DNA from 2 places in the Kitasatospora sp. NPDC001309 genome. Region 2 is predicted to be linked to the other one. Evidence: riboswitches for the same ligand, from Rfam matches in the RefSeq annotation. Region 2 holds a riboswitch; the other holds the start of a gene.
The links. Region 2 has a riboswitch for glycine ahead of gcvP (aminomethyl-transferring glycine dehydrogenase). Riboswitches for the same ligand answer to the same signal wherever they lie in the genome.

Region 1: linked by a shared signal. The riboswitch ahead of gcvT (glycine cleavage system aminomethyltransferase GcvT) and the one ahead of gcvP (aminomethyl-transferring glycine dehydrogenase) in region 2 are both predicted to bind glycine.

Annotation. Positions count from the first base shown of each region.
Region 1 is NZ_JBIAXC010000002.1:241,998-248,633, reverse strand. Features, by position in the region: gene ACFY2K_RS03315 (enhanced serine sensitivity protein SseB C-terminal domain-containing protein) at 1-460, opposite strand, end outside; gene ACFY2K_RS03310 (enhanced serine sensitivity protein SseB C-terminal domain-containing protein) at 576-1,373, opposite strand; glycine riboswitch at 1,560-1,664, shown strand; gene gcvT (glycine cleavage system aminomethyltransferase GcvT) at 1,911-3,032, shown strand; gene gcvH (glycine cleavage system protein GcvH) at 3,132-3,512, shown strand; gene glyA (serine hydroxymethyltransferase) at 3,596-4,864, shown strand; gene ACFY2K_RS03290 (L-serine ammonia-lyase) at 5,000-6,367, shown strand; gene ACFY2K_RS03285 (MDR family MFS transporter) at 6,465-6,636, opposite strand, start outside.
Region 2 is NZ_JBIAXC010000017.1:13,891-20,526, forward strand. Features, by position in the region: gene ACFY2K_RS18730 (PRC and DUF2382 domain-containing protein) at 17-1,132, opposite strand; glycine riboswitch at 1,356-1,459, shown strand; gene gcvP (aminomethyl-transferring glycine dehydrogenase) at 1,696-4,596, shown strand; gene ACFY2K_RS18740 (DUF5999 family protein) at 4,741-4,932, opposite strand; gene ACFY2K_RS18745 (hypothetical protein) at 5,340-5,912, opposite strand; gene ACFY2K_RS18750 (glutamate--cysteine ligase) at 6,289-6,636, shown strand, end outside.

The DNA of each region.
Region 1 (6,636 bases), on a different contig from region 2:
TCAACGGACCGGCCGGCAGCCGGTCCAGGCCCGCGGCGACCCGCCGCAGGTCCGCCCAGGGCACGCCGACCCCGCCGCCCGGCGCGTGCGGGTTCAGCCACAGGCCCCAGCGGGTGCGGTACAGCGAGGCGGCGATCTCCCGCCCCGAGATGACCTCGTGGGCCCGCGCCCAGCCGGAGGCCGTCAGCTGCTCGGGCGAGGTGACGGCCGGCGCGTAGCCGTGGCCGCTGATCTCCATGTTCCCGTACTGCGCGTCCGGGCTGCCCGGCGTGCCGTGCCAGAGCAGCATCCAGACCTGGCCGTCGGCCAGCGCGTGCAGCAGCCGCTCGTACGCGTCGAAGCGCTCCGGCGCGACCTCGCGCAGAGCCTGCTCCAACCCGCCCGGGTCCGCGCCCGGGCGCCCGGCCGGTGCCTGGCCCCAGGGCCCCGGCGCCCCGCCCGCTCCCGTTCCCGCACTCATGCGCCCACCTCGCCGCGCCTCTTTCCTGAACCCGCCGGCCCGTCAGCCGCCTGCACGCACCCTATGGCGCGGCACCGGCCGCCGCCACGGCGACGTGCCTGTGAAGGATCCCCGCTCACACCCGCGAGTAGAAGGGCATGACCCGGGTCGACAGCCACTCGACCACCGGGTCGTCGGCGAGGTCGAGCAGCACGAGGTGGACGCCACCCGGCAGCGGTGCGGTTCCCAGGGCTCGGCCGAGCGCCTCGTTCACCGCCCCCGGGTCGGCCGGGGCCGCCGGATCGAGCTGCACGCCCACGAACATCACGGTCGGCTCGCCCTCGATGCTGGCCAGCGCCCGGCGCGCGGTCAACACCCCCGGCAGGGCCGACAGTTCGGCCCGGCAGGCGGCCAGGAAGTGCTCCGGGTCCTCGCCCGGCACCGGCTCGCGCAGGGCCACCCGGCCGCCGGTCGGCCCCTCCGGCTGCTGCTCCCAGCGGTCCTCCCGGGGGCCGCGGCGCAGCTCCGCCACGCCCTGCGGGGGCACCGGGATGCCCACCGCCGCCTCCGGGTTGACCGCGATGCCCACGCCCAGCGGCAGCCCGCGGGCGAACTCCCAGGCCGGCGCGACGGCGAAGGCCATCCCCGGCGCCTGCTGCAGGAACACCTCCTGCGAGGAGAACACCGGTACGAACGGGGCCCCGGCCAGCTCGACGGTCGGCAGGTCCAGCGACTGCCCGGCCGGGTCGCCCCCGGCCGGCAGCGGGATCCACACCTGGCTGCGGGCCAGCACCTCGATCACCCGCGGGGTCGCCCCCGGGTCGCCCAGCGCGGCCGTCAGCACCTGCTCCAGCTCGTTCGCGGGCCACGCGCCGCCCGACGGCGCCGCCTGCGGCCCGCCCCACCCCTGCTGCTGCTCCACCGGGTACTCCATGCGCCGCCGATCCGGCCCAGGGCCGGGTCGGCCGCCCACTGCTGCACCGACGCGATGATTTTAGGGCCCGGGTCCGCCCGACCGCGGTGTGACCGGGTCCCCTCTCCCCTCCTCCGCGAGGACGTGCCATGATGTGCGCGTCCGACGGCATGCGCCGCGGGCCCCCACAACTCCACACCGGCCGCTCGAACCCGCGCGGGAGAGCCCGGAATGCCCCTCGGGGGGCACAGCCGGCGCCGAAGGAGCAAGTCCTCCCCGGAATCTCTCAGGCCCCCCTACCGCGCGGGTTAGGCACATCTGGAAAGCGGCGCACGACCCGGTCGCGCGCCCACCCACGGTGCAAGCCGCCGTCCTGTCCCCGATGCTGGAACCAGCCGACGCTGGTGCCGGCTGCGGGCAGGTGGGCGGTGAAGCTCTCAGGTTCGACGACAGATGGGGAGACCCACGCCGCCGCATGCCCGCGCGCGGGGTCGGTCCCCGAGCGGGTCCGGTCCGGCGCGCGCACCCCTGAGTGCCCCGACCGAGGAGTTCCTGGCCATGTCGTCCCTCCGCCTGACCGCGCTCGACGCGCTGCACCGCGCCCTCGGCGCGACCATGACCGACTTCGCCGGCTGGGACATGCCGCTGCGTTACGGCAGTGAGCGCGAGGAGCACCTCGCGGTCCGCACCAAGGCCGGTCTGTTCGACCTCTCGCACATGGGCGAGATCACCGTCACCGGCCCGCAGGCCGGCGAGATGCTGGACCACGCGCTGGTCGGCTTCGTCTCCGCGCTCGGCGAGCTGCGCGCCCGCTACACCATGATCTGCGCCGAGGACGGCGGCATCCTGGACGACCTGATCGTCTACCGGCTGCGCGAGGACGCCTTCCTGGTCGTCGCCAACGCCTCCAACGCCCAGCTGGTGCTGGACGAGCTGATCGCCCGGGCCAAGGGCTTCGACGCCGTCGTCACCGACGACCGCGACACCTACGCGCTGATCGCCGTCCAGGGCCCGGAGGCCACCGCGATCCTGGCCGAGACCACCGACGCCGACCTGCCCGGCCTCAAGTACTACGCGATCCTCCCGGCCACCGTGGCCGGCCGGGAGGTGCTGCTGGCCCGCACCGGCTACACCGGCGAGGACGGCTTCGAGATCTTCTGCGCCCCGGCCGACGCCGAGCCGGTCTGGCGGGCGCTGACCGCCGCCGGCGAGGGCCGCGGCCTGGTCCCGTGCGGCCTGTCCTGCCGCGACACGCTGCGCCTGGAGGCGGGCATGCCGCTGTACGGGCACGAGCTGTCCACCGACCTGACCCCGTTCGACGCCGGCCTGGGCCGGGTCGTGCGCTTCGACAAGACCACCAACGAGGGCGCGTTCGTCGGCCGCAGGGCGCTGGAGCAGGCCGCCGCCGCGGCCGAGACCAACCCCCCGAAGGTGCTGGTCGGCCTGGTGTCCGAGGGCAAGCGGGTCCCGCGCGCGGAGTACACGGTGGTCTCCACCGAGGGCGCCCCGATCGGCCGGATCACCTCGGGTGCGCCGTCCCCCACGCTGGGCAAGCCGATCGCGATGGCCTACGTGGACGCGGCCCACGCCGCCCCCGGCTCCACCGTCGCGGTGGACGTCCGCGGCAAGCACGAGCCGGTCCAGGTCGTGGCGCTGCCGTTCTACAAGCGCGCCCGCTGAGGCCGTCGCCGCCCCTCGTTTTCCCATCGGCGCACGTCGGAGCCGTCCGTGCGGCGGCCCGCTGCGTCGTACCCGCTTCCCATCCTGGAGAATGACGCCATGAGCAACCCCCAGCACCTGCAGTACACCAAGGAGCACGAGTGGCTGACCGCCGCCGAGGACGGTGTCTCGACGGTCGGCATCACCAAGCACGCCGCCGACGCGCTCGGTGACATCGTCTACGTGCAGCTCCCCGAGGTCGGCGACACGGTGACCGCCGGCGAGACCTGTGGCGAGCTGGAGTCGACCAAGTCGGTCAGCGACCTGTACTCCCCGGTGACCGGCGAGGTCACCGAGGTCAACCAGGACGTCCTGGACGACAACAGCCTGGTCAACAGCGCCCCGTTCGAGGGCGGCTGGCTGTTCAAGGTCCGCGTGGAGGCCACCGACACGCTGCTCAGCGCCGCCGAGTACGACGCGCTCACCCACGCCGAGGGCTGAGCCCCGCCGGGACGGGCCGCAGCACGGCGGTCCGTCCCGCTCTCCCACCGTCCCTCCGCTCTCCTCCCCGGGAAGACCACACCATGACGGTTCTCAACCAGTCCCTGCACGCCCTCGACCCGGAGATCGCCGCCGCGGTCGACGCCGAGCTGCACCGCCAGCAGACCACGCTGGAGATGATCGCCTCCGAGAACTTCGCCCCGGTGGCGGTCATGGAGGCCCAGGGTTCGGTGCTCACCAACAAGTACGCCGAGGGTTACCCCGGCCGCCGGTACTACGGCGGTTGCGAGCACGTCGACGTGGTCGAGCAGATCGCGATCGACCGGGTGAAGGCCCTGTTCGGCGCCGAGCACGCCAACGTCCAGCCGCACTCGGGCGCGCAGGCCAACGCCGCCGCGATGTTCGCGCTGATCCAGCCGGGCGACACCATCCTGGGCCTGAGCCTGGCCCACGGCGGTCACCTGACCCACGGCATGAAGATCAACTTCTCCGGCAAGCTCTACAACGTGGCCGCCTACCACGTCGACGAGAAGACCGGCCAGGTCGACATGGCCGAGGTCGAGCGCCTGGCCAAGGAGCACCAGCCGAAGCTGATCATCGCCGGCTGGTCCGCCTACCCGCGCCAGCTGGACTTCGCCGCGTTCCGCCGGGTCGCCGACGAGGTCGGCGCGCTGCTCATGGTGGACATGGCGCACTTCGCCGGCCTGGTGGCCGCGGGCCTGCACCCGAACCCGGTGCCGTACGCGGACGTGGTCACCACCACGACCCACAAGACCCTGGGCGGCCCGCGCGGCGGCGTCATCCTGTCCAAGGCCGAGTGGGCCAAGAAGATCAACTCGGCGGTCTTCCCGGGCCAGCAGGGCGGTCCGCTGGAGCACGTGATCGCGGGCAAGGCCGTCGCCTTCAAGGTCGCCGCCTCGGAGGACTTCAAGGAGCGCCAGGAGCGCACCCTGGAGGGCGCCAAGATCCTCGCCGAGCGCCTGCTCCAGGCCGACGTCGCCGAGGCCGGCGCCTCGGTGCTGTCCGGCGGCACCGACGTCCACCTGGTCCTGGTCGACCTGCGCAACAGCCAGCTCGACGGCCAGCAGGCCGAGGACCGGCTGCACGAGGTCGGCATCACGGTGAACCGCAACGCCGTCCCGAACGACCCGCGCCCGCCGATGGTCACCTCGGGCCTGCGGATCGGCACCCCGGCCCTGGCCACCCGCGGCTTCCGGGCCGAGGACTTCCGCGAGGTCGCCGACGTCATCGCCGAGGCGCTCAAGCCCGCCTTCGACGAGACCGTCGCCGCCGCGCTCAAGGCCCGGGTCACCGCCCTGGCCGAGAAGTACCCGCTCTACCCGAACCTCTAGTTCGGCCGCGGGTGACCGGCCTCACTCCGGCCGGACACCTGTCACTCCGGGGCACCGCGCACACTGGAAGTGCGCGCGGTGCCCCGTTCCGTGCACCGCCCAGTCCCTCCACGAGACCAGACAAGGACGTCCCCCGTGGCCCTCAGTGTCTTCGACCTCTTCTCCATCGGCATCGGCCCGTCGAGCTCCCACACCGTCGGCCCGATGCGCGCCGCCCGGATGTTCGCCCGCCGCCTGCGCTCCGAAGGCCTGCTGGAGCAGGTGACCGCCGTACGCTCCGAGCTGTACGGCTCGCTGGGCGCCACCGGCCACGGCCACGGCACTCTGAAGGCCGTCCTGCTGGGCCTGGAGAACAACTCGCCCCGCACCGTCGACGTCGACCAGGCGGACAAGGACGTCGAGCGGATCGCCGCCGAGAAGCGGATCAACCTGCTCGGCGAGCGCCCCATCGACTTCGACCCCGACAGCCAGGTGATCCTGCACCGGCGCCGCTCGCTGCCGTACCACGCCAACGGGATGACCCTGTGGGCGTTCGCGGCGGACGGCTCGACGCTGCTGGAGAAGACCTACTACTCGGTCGGCGGCGGCTTCGTCGTGGACGAGGACGCGCTCGGCGCGGACCGGTTCAAGCCCGACGACACCGCGCTCAAGTACCCCTTCCGCACCGGTGACGAACTGCTCCGGCTCAGCCGGGAGACCGGGCTGTCGATCTCCGGCCTGATGCTGGAGAACGAGAAGGCCTGGCGCAGCGAGGAGGAGATCCGCACCGGGCTGCTGGAGATCTGGTCCGTGATGCAGGAGTGCGTGCGGGCCGGCATGAGCCGCGAGGGCATCCTGCCGGGCGGGCTGAAGGTCCGCCGCCGGGCCGCCTCGGGCGCCCGGGCGCTGCGCGCCGAGGGCATCGGTCCGGCCAACGCGATGGAGTGGGTGACCCTCTACGCGATGGCGGTCAACGAGGAGAACGCCTCCGGCCGTCGGGTGGTCACCGCCCCGACCAACGGCGCGGCGGGCATCATCCCGGCCGTCCTGCACTACTACCTGAACTTCATCCCGGGCGCGGACGAGGACGGCATCGTCCGCTTCCTGCTCGCGGCCGGCGCCATCGGCATGCTCTTCAAGGAGAACGCCTCCATCTCCGGCGCCGAGGTCGGCTGCCAGGGCGAGGTCGGCTCCGCCTGCTCGATGGCCGCGGGCGGCCTCGCCGAGGTCCTCGGCGGCAGCCCCGAGCAGGTCGAGAACGCCGCCGAGATCGGCATCGAGCACAACCTCGGCCTCACCTGCGACCCGGTCGGCGGCCTGGTCCAGATCCCCTGCATCGAGCGCAACGGCATGGCCTCGGTCAAGGCCGTCACCGCGGCCCGGATGGCGCTGCGCGGCGACGGGCGCCACCACGTCTCGCTGGACAAGGCGATCAAGACGATGAAGGAGACCGGGGCGGACATGAAGATCAAATACAAGGAGACCTCGCGCGGCGGCCTCGCCGTGAACGTCATCGAGTGCTGATCGCGGCCCGCTGACGAGCGGCCCCCGGGCGGATCCGATCCACCCGGGGGCCGCTCGCGCTTTCTCGGGCCCCTACCGCCCCCGGCGGGCGGCAGGGCTACGGCGTGGCCGCCCGCACCGCCGGGCTCGGGCTCGGCTCGGGGCTCGACGACGGGGCCGGGTTGGCAGCCGGGGTCGGCTTTGCGGCCGGGTTCGGGTTCGGCCGGGCCAGGAGGGCGACCGCCGTCGCCACCGCCGCCAGGCCGAGGCCGCCGGCCACCGCGCCGTGC
Region 2 (6,636 bases):
GCGGAGATCGGGGAGGTCAGGCCAGCGGGCGCAGGGCGGCGGGCCGGGGGCCGTCGGCCGCGTGGACGAGCGCCTCGCCCGCCTCGGCCGGTGCGGTGGCGGCCGTGTCGTCGTGGACCTCGACGTGCTCGCGGCGGAGCTCGTCCCGGACCACCTCCTCCTCCGTGTAGCGCTCCACCACCAGGCGGACCCGCTCGATCGGGGCGAGGTACTTGCGGACCACCGGCCGCTCCTCACGGAGGGTCACCTCCTCGACCGCCTCGTCGATCTCCTTCTCGGTCAGCGAGGCCAGCTCGGCCTCGCCGACCGGCATCCGCTCCACCCGGACCCGCTCGCGGACCACCGGGACGCGGCGCTCGACCTGCTCGCTGGTCACGTACTTGCGCAGCTTCGCGGTGCCCAGCACGTGCCACTCGGTGGTGATGTCCAGCCGCTCCTCGCGGCAGGTGATCTCGACCGGGCCGCTGGGGGCCGAGGAGGCGGCGGTGCCGTTCGCGGCCGGGGTGGTCGCGGTGGGCTGCGGCTTCGGCTCGGCCAGGTGGGCGGCGGCCGGCGCGAGGACGGTGCCGTTGGCGATCGGTGCGGGGGTGCTGAGGGTCCGCACGTGGGCCTCCGTGGCGGTGTCGGTGCTGGTGTGTGTCGTGCCGGTGCTGGTCATGGTGGTCGTGCCCGTCGCGGTCGCGGTCGCGGCCGGGGCGGGGTCGGGGTCGGGGGAGTGGAAGGCGATCGGCTTGGCGGCCGCGGCGGCCGTGGTGGTGCCGAAGTCGAGGTCCGGCCGGTCGTCCCGGGCGGGCTCCGTGGTGGCCGGACGGCCGTCCGCGGGGGTGTCGAGGCCGTAGTAGCGGTAGAGCTGGAGCTCCTGGGCCGGCGACAGGTGCTGGCCCACGCCGAAGTCCGGCGAGTCCTTCACCAGCGACTTGTCGTACGGCACCCGGAGCTCCTCGCCGGAGAACTCGCTCGTGGTGAGCGGGACGAAGGCGTCCCGGCCGAAGATGCCGGTGCGGACGGCCGCCCACTCCGGATGCCCGGTGGCGTCGTCCAGGTACACCTCGTCCACCGTGCCGATCTTGTCCCCGTTGCGGTCGACCGCCTTGTGGCCGATGAGGTCCCTGGGGTCGATGTCGGTCTGCACTCTTTCCTCCAAGCGCTGCGCCTGCGGAACTCCCGCAGGTGAGGCGGCCGGAGCACCCGTCCCGTCCGCCACTTCACACCAAAAGCCATCAATCGGACGCGCGCGACCGGGGTGCGCCGGACGGGCTTCGCGCTGGGCCGTCCGGGGGACGCGCGTAGACCCGGAGTGACCGGACGCACCCGTGATCGGAAGCCCTCCCGCTGGTACCCTGGGCCGCGACCGCCGAGCCCGCTCGGGAGAGTCCCCGACAGTGAAAACCGCTGGTCGGGGCGCCGAAGGAGCAACTCCTCCCCGGAATCTCTCAGGCATCCGTACCGTGCGGGATAGGTCACTCTGGAAAGCAGGGCAGGACCGCCGGCGCGGGAGCCGACGATCACCACCCTCACCGACGGTGCAAGCCGACGGCGCGCCATCGCGCGGCGTGCGGGCGAAGCTCTCAGGTCCCGATGACAGAGGGGGAGGCCTTTCGGGTCCGCCCGCCCAGGTCGGTCCGCTGTCCGCAGCGGCGCGACCGGCCGGCGTGCGTACCCCCGCCGGTCCGTGACCAGGAGGCCTCGACCACCATGAACGCCCAGCCGAACGCGGGACGCCCCACCAGCGCCTCGACCCTCACCGAGCTTGAGCTGGCCAGCCCCTTCGAGAACCGCCACATCGGCCCCGACGCCGCCGCGCAGGAGAAGATGCTGGCCTCCGTCGGCTACGGCTCGCTGGACGAGCTCGCCGCCACCGCCGTTCCCGAGGCGATCCGCTCCATCACCGCCCTGGACCTGCCCGCCGGCCGCAGCGAGGCGCAGGTCCTCGCCGAGCTGCGCGAGCTGGCCGGCCGCAACCAGGTGCTCCAGCCGATGATCGGCCTGGGCTACTACGGCACCTTCACCCCGCCGGTGATCCTGCGCAACGTCATGGAGAACCCGGCCTGGTACACCGCGTACACCCCGTACCAGCCGGAGATCTCGCAGGGCCGCCTGGAGGCCCTGCTCAACTTCCAGACCCTGGTCTCCGACCTGACCGGTCTGCCCACCTCCGGCTCCTCGCTGCTGGACGAGGGCACCGCGGCCGCCGAGGCGATGGCGCTGGCCCGCCGCGTCACCAAGGTCAAGGGCGGCGTCTTCCTGGTCGACGCCGAGACCCTGCCGCAGACCGTCGCGGTGATCAACACCCGCGCCGTGCCGACCGGCGTCGAGGTCGTCGTCGCCGACCTGTCCGAGGGCATCCCGGCCGAGATCGCCGAGCGCGGCGTCTTCGGCGTGCTGCTGCAGTACCCGGGCGCCACCGGCGTGGTCCGCGACCTCACCGCGGTGATCGAGCAGGCGCACGGCCTGGGCGCGATCGTCGCCGTCGCCGCCGACCTCCTGGCGCTGACCCTGCTCAAGTCCCCGGGCGCGCTGGGCGCCGACATCGCCTGCGGCACCTCGCAGCGCTTCGGCGTCCCGATGGGCTTCGGCGGCCCGCACGCCGGCTACCTCTCGGTGCGCGCCGAGTACGCCCGCTCGCTGCCCGGCCGCCTGGTCGGCGTCTCCGTCGACGCCGACGGCAACCGCGCCTACCGCCTGGCCCTGCAGACCCGCGAGCAGCACATCCGCCGCGAGAAGGCCACCAGCAACATCTGCACCGCCCAGGTGCTGCTCGCCGTGATGGCCTCGATGTACGCCGTCTACCACGGCCCGGACGGCCTGGCCGACATCGCCCGCCGCACCCACCGCTACGCCGCCGCCCTCGCCGAGGGCCTGCGGGCCGGCGGCGTCGAGCTGCTGCACGGCGAGTTCTTCGACACCGTCACCGCCGTCGTCCCGGGCCGCGCCGCCGAGATCGCCGCCGCCGCCCGCGCCAACGGCATCAACGTGTTCCAGGACGGCGAGGACCGGATCTCGGTCTCCGCCGACGAGACCACCACCCGCGAGCACCTGGCCGGCGTCTGGGCCGCGTTCGGCGTCCCCGCGGTCGAGGTCGCCGAGGCCGCCGACGCGCTGCCGGCCGCGCTGCTGCGCGAGGACGAGTACCTGACCCACCCGGTCTTCCACAGCCACCGCTCGGAGACCGCCATGCTGCGCTACCTGCGCCGCCTCTCGGACCGGGACTACGCGCTGGACCGCGGCATGATCCCGCTGGGCTCCTGCACCATGAAGCTCAACGCCACCACCGAGATGGAGGCGGTGACCTGGCCGGAGTTCGGCCAGCTGCACCCCTTCGCGCCGGTCGACCAGGCCGCGGGCTACCTGACCCTGATCCGCCAGCTGGAGCAGCAGCTCGTCGAGGTCACCGGCTACGACGCCGTCTCGATCCAGCCGAACGCCGGCTCCCAGGGCGAGCTGGCCGGCCTGCTGGCCGTCCGGGCCTACCACCACGCCAACGGTGACGCCCAGCGCGACGTCTGCCTGATCCCGTCCTCGGCGCACGGCACCAACGCCGCCTCCGCGGTGATGGCCGGCATGCGCGTGGTCGTGGTGAAGACCCTGGTCGACGGCGACGTGGACGTCGAGGACCTCAAGGCCAAGATCGAGCAGCACCGCGACAACCTGTCGGTGCTGATGGTCACCTACCCGTCGACCCACGGCGTGTACGAGACCCAGATCACCGACATCTGCGCCCTGGTGCACGAGGCCGGCGGCCAGGTGTACGTCGACGGCGCCAACCTGAACGCCCTGGTCGGCCTGGCCAAGCCGGGCAAGTTCGGCGCGGACGTCTCGCACCTGAACCTGCACAAGACCTTCTGCATCCCGCACGGCGGCGGCGGCCCGGGCGTCGGCCCGGTCGCGGTGCGCGCCCACCTGGCGCCGTACCTGCCGAACCACCCGCTCCAGGAGGAGGCCGGCCCGGCCACCGGCGTCGGCCCGATCTCGGCCGCGCCGTGGGGCTCGGCGGCGATCCTGCCGATCTCCTGGGCGTACGTCCGGCTGATGGGCGGCGAGGGCCTCAAGCACGCGACCCAGGTCGCCGTGCTGAACGCCAACTACATCGCCAAGCGCCTCGCGCCGCACTTCCCGGTGCTCTACACCGGCCCGGGCGGGCTGGTCGCGCACGAGTGCATCATCGACCTGCGCCCGCTGACCAAGGAGACGGGCGTGACGGTGGACGACATCGCCAAGCGCCTGATCGACTACGGCTTCCACGCGCCGACGATGTCCTTCCCGGTGGCCGGCACGCTGATGATCGAGCCGACCGAGTCCGAGGACCTGCACGAGATCGACCGGTTCTGCGACGCGATGATCGAGATCCGCAGCGAGATCGACAAGGTCGGCTCGGGCGAGTGGGCGGCCGACGACAACCCGCTGCGCAACGCCCCGCACACCGCCGCCGTGCTGGCCGGCGACTGGGCGCACGGCTACTCGCGGCAGGAGGCGGTCTTCCCGGCGGGCGTGAACCCGGCGGACAAGTACTGGCCGCCGGTGAGCCGGATCGACGGCGCGTACGGCGACCGCAACCTGGTCTGCTCCTGCCCGCCGCTGGACGAGTACGGCGTCTGATCGACCGCGCAGGAACGAGGCAGGGCCCCGGCAGAACGTTTCTGCCGGGGCCCTGCCCTTGTGCGCTGTCCGGGTGTCGGACGGGGTGCCGCGTGGGCTCGGGCCGTGGCGGCGCGGGCGGTGGGGCGGCGGGGCGGCGTGGGCTCAGGCCGCGTGGGCGACCGGGCGGCGCGGGGCGATCACCCGGCCGTCGGGCAGCAGTTCTCCGGTGTCCTCGAACAGGAGGACGCCGTTGCAGAGCAGGCTCCAGCCCTGCTCCGGGTGGCAGGCCACCGGCTCGGCCGCTTCGCGGTCCTCGGACTCGGCCGTCGGGCACTCAGGACGGTGCTGGCACATACGCGTACCCTCGCTTCGCTCTGCGATCCTCCCCGTGGTGCGGTTCCCGGAGGTCGAGCCGTCCGGGGCCGCCGTGGTGGTCGGATCCTGTCCGCGTGCCGGCCAGGTTTGGCCAGCACTCAAGTGGGTAGGACAGGGGGTCCTTCCACGCTGGTTCCCAGTGTCGGCATCTGCGGACGCGCGCGCAGCAATTTCGTGACATGCGCCACAACTCCGGGACAGAGATCACCCGTTCAGGTGGGGCCGGGGAGAAATCGCGCACCAGTGGGCCAGTCGGGGCATGGCCCGAGAGGGCCATGGCGGATGGCCCGTCCGGGTAGTGGCCGTTCGGGTGAGGGCGGCGGGCGGGGCGGGCGCGGCGAAGGGCCGCCGGGCGCGGTGCCCGACGGCCGGTGCGGTGCGCGTCCTCAGGGGGAGCCGAGCAGCAGGGATCCGGCCAGCGGGGCGCGGGCGAGCAGCGGGAGCAGCTCGGCGGCCGGGTAGGCGCGGTGCGCGGTGACGCCGAGCGGGGCCGGGGCCAGCGGGATCAGCAGGTCGGCGGACGGGCCGGCGTCGGGGCTGTGCAGCCAGAGCGCGGTGGCGTACTGGCCGGGGAAGGTGAGCAGCCGGGGCTGGCGGCGGGAGCGGGAGCCCTGGGCGAGCTGCCAGGCCTCGCGCAGTGCCCGGACGGTGGAGGAGAGGTACGGGCCGGCGGTGAAGTGGGAGAAGGTGTGGCCCTCGGGGCTCTGCACCACCTCGGCGGCGGCGGCCACGTCGGGGCCGTCCTTGATCAGGAACCGCCAGCCGGTGCGCCGGGCGGCGGGCAGCTCGGGGCGCGGGCCGTCCAGGACGTGCACCGCGAGCGGGTGCGCGGGGAGCAGTGGACCGGTCGGGTGACGCAGCGCGGCGGCGGCGGGCTGGCGCAGCGCGGTCTCCGAGTCGAGCGCGCCCAGGACCGCGCGCAGGGCACTCGGTGGGGGCTGGGGGGTCTGCAGGGTCATGGCGGGGTCCGCCTCTCCAAGCGAGATCGGCGTGCGAGTGCGGCATACCGGCGCGGCTCGGCGCGTCCACGGTGACGGGGGCCGGCCTTGTCCGGTTGTGCAGGATCGCGGCGCCGGCGCGGTCTCCGCCGTCGATGAGGGACTCGGGGCGGGAGCGGACCGGCCGGAGCGCAGTGCGAACTCAGCGGCTTCATCGAACAAATGCGCAGGGTGATCTGTTTATCACAGGCGGTGGCGGCGGGCAAGTCTGCAGATGACCTGAATTCCCGTCAGATGCCTTGCAATGCAAGCCAGTACAAGCATTCGGGTATCGATCTTCGAGGTGGGCATGATGCTGGCACGGTCGACCGGCCGGGTGTCTCAGGAGGAGGGGACCGTGGGCGAGAAGGTCGTGGCGACACGGGCGGATCTGGCGGACCGGCAGCAGTACCGGCTCAAGCTCCAGGCCTGCCTCGACGCGCTCGGGCGGATGCTGCGCGAGGACCGCTTCGACCGGCCGCGGGCCGTGATGGGGCTGGAGATCGAGCTCAACCTGGCCGACGAACAGGGCCTGCCGGTCATGCGCAACGCCCAGGTGCTGAGCGCGATCGGGTCCAGCGACTTCCAGACCGAACTGGGCCAGTTCAACATCGAGGTCAACATCGTGCCGCACCGGCTCTGCGGGCACGTCTTCGAGGAACTGCGCGAGGAGATCGACACCGGGCTGCGGTACGCCGACCGGCAG